DNA from 2 places in the Chryseobacterium sp. G0162 genome. Region 1 is predicted to be linked to the other one. Evidence: riboswitches for the same ligand, from Rfam matches in the RefSeq annotation. Region 1 holds a riboswitch; the other holds the start of a gene.
What was found. A riboswitch is a leader RNA that binds a small molecule or an ion and turns the genes downstream of it on or off. The one in region 1 is predicted to bind thiamine pyrophosphate.
Positions count from the first base shown of each region.

Region 2: it holds a riboswitch for thiamine pyrophosphate, as region 1 does, so the genes downstream of both, thiS (sulfur carrier protein ThiS) here and thiM (hydroxyethylthiazole kinase) in region 1, are expected to answer to the same signal.

Region 1 covers NZ_CP033922.1:1,407,390-1,411,336, reverse strand. Annotated here, with positions in the region: gene thiD (bifunctional hydroxymethylpyrimidine kinase/phosphomethylpyrimidine kinase) at 1-237, opposite strand, end outside; gene thiE (thiamine phosphate synthase) at 234-869, opposite strand; gene thiM (hydroxyethylthiazole kinase) at 866-1,663, opposite strand; TPP riboswitch at 1,724-1,816, opposite strand; gene EG344_RS06515 (carbon starvation protein A) at 1,876-3,717, opposite strand; gene EG344_RS06510 (alpha/beta hydrolase) at 3,903-3,947, opposite strand, start outside.
Region 2 covers NZ_CP033922.1:2,768,983-2,772,929, reverse strand. Annotated here, with positions in the region: gene thiC (phosphomethylpyrimidine synthase ThiC) at 1-1,007, opposite strand, end outside; gene thiS (sulfur carrier protein ThiS) at 1,032-1,238, opposite strand; TPP riboswitch at 1,296-1,391, opposite strand; gene EG344_RS12695 (hypothetical protein) at 1,497-2,339, opposite strand; gene EG344_RS12690 (RluA family pseudouridine synthase) at 2,359-3,036, opposite strand; gene EG344_RS12685 (hypothetical protein) at 3,042-3,365, opposite strand; gene panB (3-methyl-2-oxobutanoate hydroxymethyltransferase) at 3,375-3,947, opposite strand, start outside.

The DNA.
Region 1 (3,947 bases):
TATAGCATCGGGAACAATGTCTTCCAAAATGGCTTTGATCTGGTCAGCAACTGCCTCTACGGGAATAGGATATATTTTTCGTACTCCCTGTGTATTTTGTACAGGCAAAGCCGTTAATACAGATGTGGAAAAGCAACCTAGAGCAGAAGTTGTTTTAATGTCAGCCTGAATACCAGCACCGCCGCTTCCGTCGAAACCTGCAATAGTTAATACGGAAGGATATTTGTATTTTTTCATTTTACAATTTCATTTTTTAATTCATAAGCTGCTTTTTGAGGATCAGCAGCACTGCATATTGCGGAAACTACTGCGAGACAATCTGCTCCGGCATTGATTACTGCTCTTGCATTTTTCAGATGAATATTGCCTATTGCAACCAAAGGCTTTTCTGTAAGCTGCCTGATTTGAGTAATTCCTTCCAATCCCCATTCTATAATAGTATCTGTTTTGGTTTTTGTTTTAAAAACAGGGCTTATTCCCAGATAGTCGGCTACTGCAGTTTGTTCGTTGCCAAGCTGAGCCAGGTGTTCTATAGAATAACCAATCATTTTATTCCCGATCAAAGGTCTCTGCCTTAGACCCCGAGGAGTTGCATCGCTGCTGCCAACGTGTATTCCAGCTGAATTTACTTTTTCAGTAACAGTGATATTATCGTTGATGATAAGAGGAATACCATATTTATCTGTAATCTCAATAAGCTGTGTGGCTTTTTGAAGGAATATTTCATTGTTGTCATTTTTTTCACGAAGCTGTATAATATCCACACCTCCTAATATGGACTGTTCAGCAACTTCCAGGAAGTTTTTTCCCATACAATCTGCTTCAGAAATTACCAGGTATAATGAGTAAGGGAAAGTATTTATACTCATGATCTTTCAATTTTTAAATGACCGTTAAATTCTTCTTCTGTAATGTTGTATAGTTTATCAATCAAGTTGACTTGAAGACTGCCTGGGCCTTTGCTTTCACGAACAGCCATTTCGCCTGCTATTCCCAATAATGACATTGCAGCGGCAGTTCCAGATATTGTATCTTCCGTAACACTTATAAATGCTCCGATTAATGCTGTTGCAGAACATCCCAGACCCGTTACTTTGGTCATGAGAGCATGTCCGTTTTTGATTTGTATAGATTGATTTTGGCTCAGGATAATATCCGTTTCACCCGAAATACATACGATAGTGTTGTATTGGTTAACCAGGATGTGTGCAGCTTCAACAGCGTCATTACTTTCTGCTGTACTGTCTACCCCTTTGGTGACTGTTGTATTGGTTTTGGCGAGTGCGATAATCTCAGAAGCATTACCCCTGATTACTGTAGGATGGAATTGTAACAGCTGATGTAATACCTGATCACGAAAAGAGGTAGCTCCTGCACCAACCGGATCCAACACCCAGGGTTTATGGAGTGTATCAGCAGTTTCAGCAGCTATAAGCATAGATTCTGCCCAGTATTCATCAAGAGTACCAATATTAATAACCACCGAATGGGCTATATTGATCATTTCTTTGATTTCAGAGTGGGCATGTGCCATAATCGGAGAAGCTCCTGCAGCCAAAAGAGCATTGGCAGTATTGTTCATCACTACATAGTTGGTTATGTTATGAACAAGAGGAGACTTTTGTCGTACAAGTTGAACTTCTTGCCAAAGATTTTTTTCCATTGTTATCATTAAAATAAAAATAGCTTTAGGAAAAAATCCGAAACAAAAGACATCAAGAAATCACGTCATTTTGCTTTTTCCTACGTCGGTGTAAGCCGTATCAGGTTCAAAGGGACTCTCTCAATTCTTTTCAGAATACCCCTAAAGCAAAACAAATGTATAAAAATTATCAGAGGAAGCAAAAGGCTTTAACAGATTTTGTAGAAAGCATATTATCTCTCTACCAGCTCTTTTACCGGTTCTCCGTAATAATCAATTTCTGTTGTATTGATCTGAAGAAGCTGGTACCATTTCCTGAAAGCCCCTATGAAAACAATCAGCATCAGTATCATTGCTGTTACAGCTAAAGCAGCCAGTAGATATTGTTCTTTGGGAATATAAATGCTGGTCACCTGAATGTATCCTGCCCAGAAAGTAATGATTGCCATAAAAACACCGGGAATGGCAGAACATAGTGCATATTTTCCCCTGTTCATTCTGATGAGCATCGTAGTACAGACAATTAAGCCACAAGCAGCCAACAGTTGATTACTGATTCCAAATAATGGCCAGATACTGCTTACATTTCCGGTATATACCAAATATCCCCAGGCAAAAGTAAAGAGTAAACTACTGATGATAATTCCGGGAACCCAGTTTTTATCATTAAATTTTGGAACAACAGATCCTAACATTTCCTGTAAAAAGAAACGTCCTACTCTGGTGCCGGCATCAATAGCTGTAAGAATAAAAACAGCTTCAAACATAATGGCAAAATTATACCAGTAGGCGGTCAGTTGATCCATATAAGGGATTTTGTTAAAAATGTGAGCCATTCCTACCGCCAGAGATACGGCACCGCCCGTTCTTCCATAAAGGTCAATACCTATTTTTTGAGAATAATAATCGATGTCTACTCCATGTAATGAAGGGTGCGTTGCAAGGAATGAATCATAAGCCTCTTTCGGGGTATTGATCGCGAAATAGTCGCCTGGCATCAGGGTGCAGGCCGCAATTAAAGCCATGAGTGCGACAAAGCCTTCTACCAGCATGGCGCCATATCCCACGAAAAGAATTTCTCTTTCTTTGTTGAGCATTTTCGGTGTTGTTCCTGTAGCAATCACGGCATGAAATCCTGAAATTGCTCCACAGGCAATCACAATAAAAATAAAGGGAAGTACAGGACCTCCAATGACAGGGCCACCACCATTTACAAATGCTGTAATAGCTGGCATCTGTACAGTAGGGTGGATGACAATAACGCCAATGGCTAGCATAATGATCGTCCCGATTTTAAGATAAGTTGAAAGGTAATCTCTTGGAACGAGAAGCAGCCAAACAGGTAATACCGATGCCAGGAAACCATAAAGAGGTATAGCAATAGAAATGGTTTTAATATCCCATGAAAATAAATTATTCAGGGTAGGATTCTGCATAAGACTATGCCCACCGATAATTCCGGCAATTAATAGGATTCCTCCCAGAATACTGGCAAAAAGAACACTATTTTTTTTATAACGCATAATCAGCCCCATAATGATGGCAATAGGCATTGTAATGATTACCGTAAATAATGACCATGAGGCTTCGTGCATCGCATTGATACAGGCAAGTGACAATCCTGCCAATGTGAGAATTAATATGAATAAAATGGCAAAACCGGCTACTGTTCCGGTTGTTTTACCAATTTCTTTTGAAGCGATGGTAGCAAGACTTTGCCCCTTATGCCGAACCGAAGCAAATAAAACAACCATGTCATGCACTCCTCCGCCCAATACACAGCCAATTAAAATCCAAAGAGCGCCGGGCAAATACCCGAATTGAGCCGCCAAAACAGGTCCCACAAGAGGTCCGGCGGCAGCAATAGCAGCAAAATGATGTCCGAAAAGTACATTTTTATTCGTAGCTACATAATCTTTTCCATCTGCAAATTCTACTGCGGGAGTGGTGTGATGATCATTAAGTTTAAGTACTTTGTTGGCAATGAAAATACCATAAAACCGATAGGCTATGGCAAAAATAAGTACCGATGTAAATATAAGAGTAAGTGCATTGATATTGTTCAAGAAATCCATATCCTTTAGTTTTTTTTAAGTGAATAATATAAAGTATCGGCTTTTTTATTGAGAATGAATCAAATATTAGCCAAGGTAATTATTTTTTCAATAAAAACAGATGATATGTATATCAATCTAGCAGATTTGTCCTTTTATTTTTGATCGTATTTCTAATAGTGGGGGTTCTGGTTATTTTGGTAAATCTAATGTATAGTTTTATTTTTTTGAGAAACGATAAAGTCTACCGT
Region 2 (3,947 bases), 1.4 Mb from region 1:
CTGGAAACGATTCCCGTTACTCTGTTTGCTGTCAGGTGAATATATCTTAATAAAACTCCGGCATGGATGGTAAAATAAGAAACACCCTGTTCTGCCTGTTCTATCAAGGTATCTTTAAAAACTTCCCAGGTTAAATCTTCAGGTACTCCTTTTACCTTTTCAAGCGCCTGATAAATCGGAACAGTACCAATTGGAACCGGACTATTTCTGATAATCCATTCTCTGGTTTCATGAATATTCTTTCCTGTAGAAAGATCCATAATGGTATCTGCACCCCATCGGCAAGCCCACACTGCTTTTTCCACTTCTTCATCAATACTTGATGAAACCGCACTGTTTCCGATATTTGCATTGATTTTTACCAGAAAATTTCGTCCTATAATCATCGGTTCACTTTCCGGATGATTGATATTATTCGGGATAATAGCTCTTCCTGCAGCAATTTCATCCCTTACAAACTCTGGAGTAATTTTGCTTTTGGGAGTATTCGCTCCAAAGCTGTTTCCGATATGTTGACAAGCCATTTCTTTTGGAACCGTCGCAAGCTGTTCTATTCTTTGGTTTTCTCTGATCGCAATATATTCCATTTCAGGAGTAATGATTCCCTGTTTTGCATAATAAAGTTGAGTCAGTTCCTTACCATCCTGAGCAACTTTAGGTTTATGATCGTAAGAAAAACGCAATTCATCAAGCTTTGGATCTGCCAGTCGGGCTTTCCCATATTCAGATGTAATTCCTTCCAGAATCGTAACATCTTCTCTGTCCAGAATCCATTGTTCTCTTATTCTTGGAAGTCCTTTCTGAATATCAATGATTGCATTTTCATCGGTATAAGGTCCTGATGTATCATAGATTGTTACCGGAGCATTTTCTTCAAAATTTCCATTAGTCAGCTTAGTAGGGCTAAGTTGTATTTCACGCATTGCTACATTGATAGGATGAATTTTTCCTTCAACATAAATTTTCTTTGAGTTCGGAAATGGCGAACATGTAATTGAATGAGCCATAAATATGGGTATTAAGTATGAGAATTATCCGCCCTGAGTGGCAGTAATGATTAAAATTGAATCTTGATTGTTAAGAGGAGTTTCCGCCCAGGCTGACAGCGGAACAATACGATTGTTGAGTGCTACGGCAATACCTTTCTTTTTTCCAGGTAATTCCATAGCCAATAATGCTTCCAGGTTCTCAGGAAGTACATCAAATGTTTTTCGGGTGTGGTTGATTATAAGTTCCATTCCTAATGATTTAAATATACTTTAGGAATGGCTATTATTGTACAATAGAATGTACAGCAAAAGTCATCTACTTTTCCCTACGCTGGTATAATCCAGATCAGGTTCAAAGGGTAAAGTCTCAGTCTGTAAAAACAGACACCCCTAAAGTGTGGGACGAAGTTAGCTATTTTTTCAGAATGGGCAAAATCAAATTTTCCGGAAACAAAAAATCCATCTCAACTTTGGAGATGGATCTTATTAATATTTATTCAAAATGCATTAATAGAAAAGCTTTAAGCTGCCATTGGTATTATATTGATTAGTCCAATTTGATTGATTCAGAAAAAATTCGGAGCTATAAGGTTGATATTCTTTTGAAATTCTTCTCTGAGGATTATTTTTTGATAATGAAAAGTAGAAATAATCTTCAAAAATTCCCAAATTCTTAAATGGATTTTGTGCAGAATCAAAATTATCAAATGTAATTTCGTTCGTAATGTATGCATCAACATTATTATGCTTTTCAGTTTTAGTTGCCTTTTCTAAATTTCCTGAATTATTATAAATAAACTTTTCTACATACGTCAAAATATAATCTTGTGGGTCAGTTGGATCGTATGGAACGTTAGGATATTGAGTTAAAATCTCCATTAACTTTCCTGAAGCGTCATAAGTATAGGTCAAATACTTATCCATATATGAATTATTAACCTCTGGAATAACTAATTTAATAACTCTACCTTGATTATCAAATTCAAACCTTCTTTCCTTCAATTGAACATTGAAACTAGGGTCAGAGCTATAGTTTTTCATAATTGCTGTATTTCCTGTATACGTTATCATTGTATACACTGATTTTGAATAAGCGTAAGAAAACCCCGTACTTCCAGAAAGTTCCAACTTTCCTCCTACTTTTTTACTAACTCTTCCCTGAGAATCATATTCGAAAATATAATTTTGTTCCAATTCATTAAATACAGGTGATAAAACAGGATAATTCCACGAGATTTTGCTTGTATTTTCAGTAACCGTCTGTTGTGAATTATCAATAGGCATTTCATCATTGTCTGAACAAGATGCCATAACCAGCAATGTGGCTAATAAAAGTGATTTGAATTTCATGTTATAGTTTATGATATGGTTATTCTTCGCAAGCTCTCCAAACCGCATCATTCTGCGGAACAGGAGCTATGATTTCTATGTTTTCTTTAGTAACAGGATGAATAAATTCCAGTTTCCTTGCATGAAGATTAATTCCTCCATCCGGATTCGAACGTGGAGATCCATATTTTAAATCTCCTTTGATCGGAACCCCTGTTTTAGATAACTGAGCTCTGATCTGGTGATGTCTTCCTGTTTCAAGATCTATTTCAAGAAGAAGATAATTATCTAAAGTCTTGATAACATTATAGGTCAGGATTGCTTCCTTAGCTCCTTCAGTAGCTTTTGGAAAAACAATCGCCTTGTTATTTTTTTCATTCTTCTTTAAATAATGAACCAATCTTTGGCTTTGTGGAATCATCTCTTTTCCCACTACTGCCCAATACGTCTTTTTAACTTCACGATTCTTCACCATCTGGGTAAGACGGGAAAGTGCTTTTGAAGTTTTAGCATAAATGACCAAGCCTGAAGTAGGGCGGTCTATACGATGAACCAAGCCGAGAAAAACATTTCCCGGCTTAGCATCTCTTATCTTTATAAAATTCTTAATAGATTCTAATAGTGATTCATCACCGGTCTTATCGCCTTGTACAAGCTGTCCGACTTTTTTGTTCACTACAAGAAGATGGTTATCTTCATATACAATCTGCTCCTTCATTCAATCTATCTGTTACGGTTTCTATTTGACATTGAAAGAATAATCCCTGCCAAAAGACCAATTGTTTTAAGTCCTGCAATCATTGAACTATCCGGCAACAAAGCTCCAATTACGCATACTCCTGCTGCGGCATACATCGCATACATAAAGTTTTTATTGGTCAGCATAGGTGCCTGAATAAAGAAACTTGCACCTATCAGAACATAGAATACTTTTCTGGAAAGCAAGTGATTGATTTCAGGTGAAAATAAATTGAACCAGCCTATAGCAAGACAGATTAATGCTGCAATAGATAATATTCCCTGGGCAGATTGTTGTTGATTTTGCATGAATTAATTTTAATAACTTTCGTTTTGGTTAGGGAACTCTACGCTCTTCACATCTTTTACATATTGAGAAACCGCTCCTGTAATTTCTGTGTAAAGGTCTAGGTATCTTCTCAAAAACTTTGGGCTGAAACCTTTGTTCATTCCCACCATATCATGATACACTAAAACCTGACCATCACAGTCTGCTCCGGCACCAATTCCTATTGTAGGAATAGAAATACTCTCAGTCACTTTTTTAGCTAATTCCGCAGGAATTTTTTCCAATACAACAGAAAAGCATCCCAGTTCTTCTAAAAGCTGAGCATCAGCAATCAGCTTTTCAGCTTCTGCCTCTTCTTTTGCTCTTACTTTATACGTTCCGAATTTATAAATAGACTGTGGAGTTAATCCTAAGTGTCCCATTACAGGAATTCCTGCATTGATTATTTTCTTAATAGATTTTGAAATTTCTTTTCCACCTTCAATTTTCACCGCATGAGCACCTCCCTCTTTCATCATTCTTACCGCAGACTCTAATGCTTTTTCAGGATTACTCTGATACGTTCCGAATGGTAAATCTGCTACCACTAGAGCTCTGTCGGT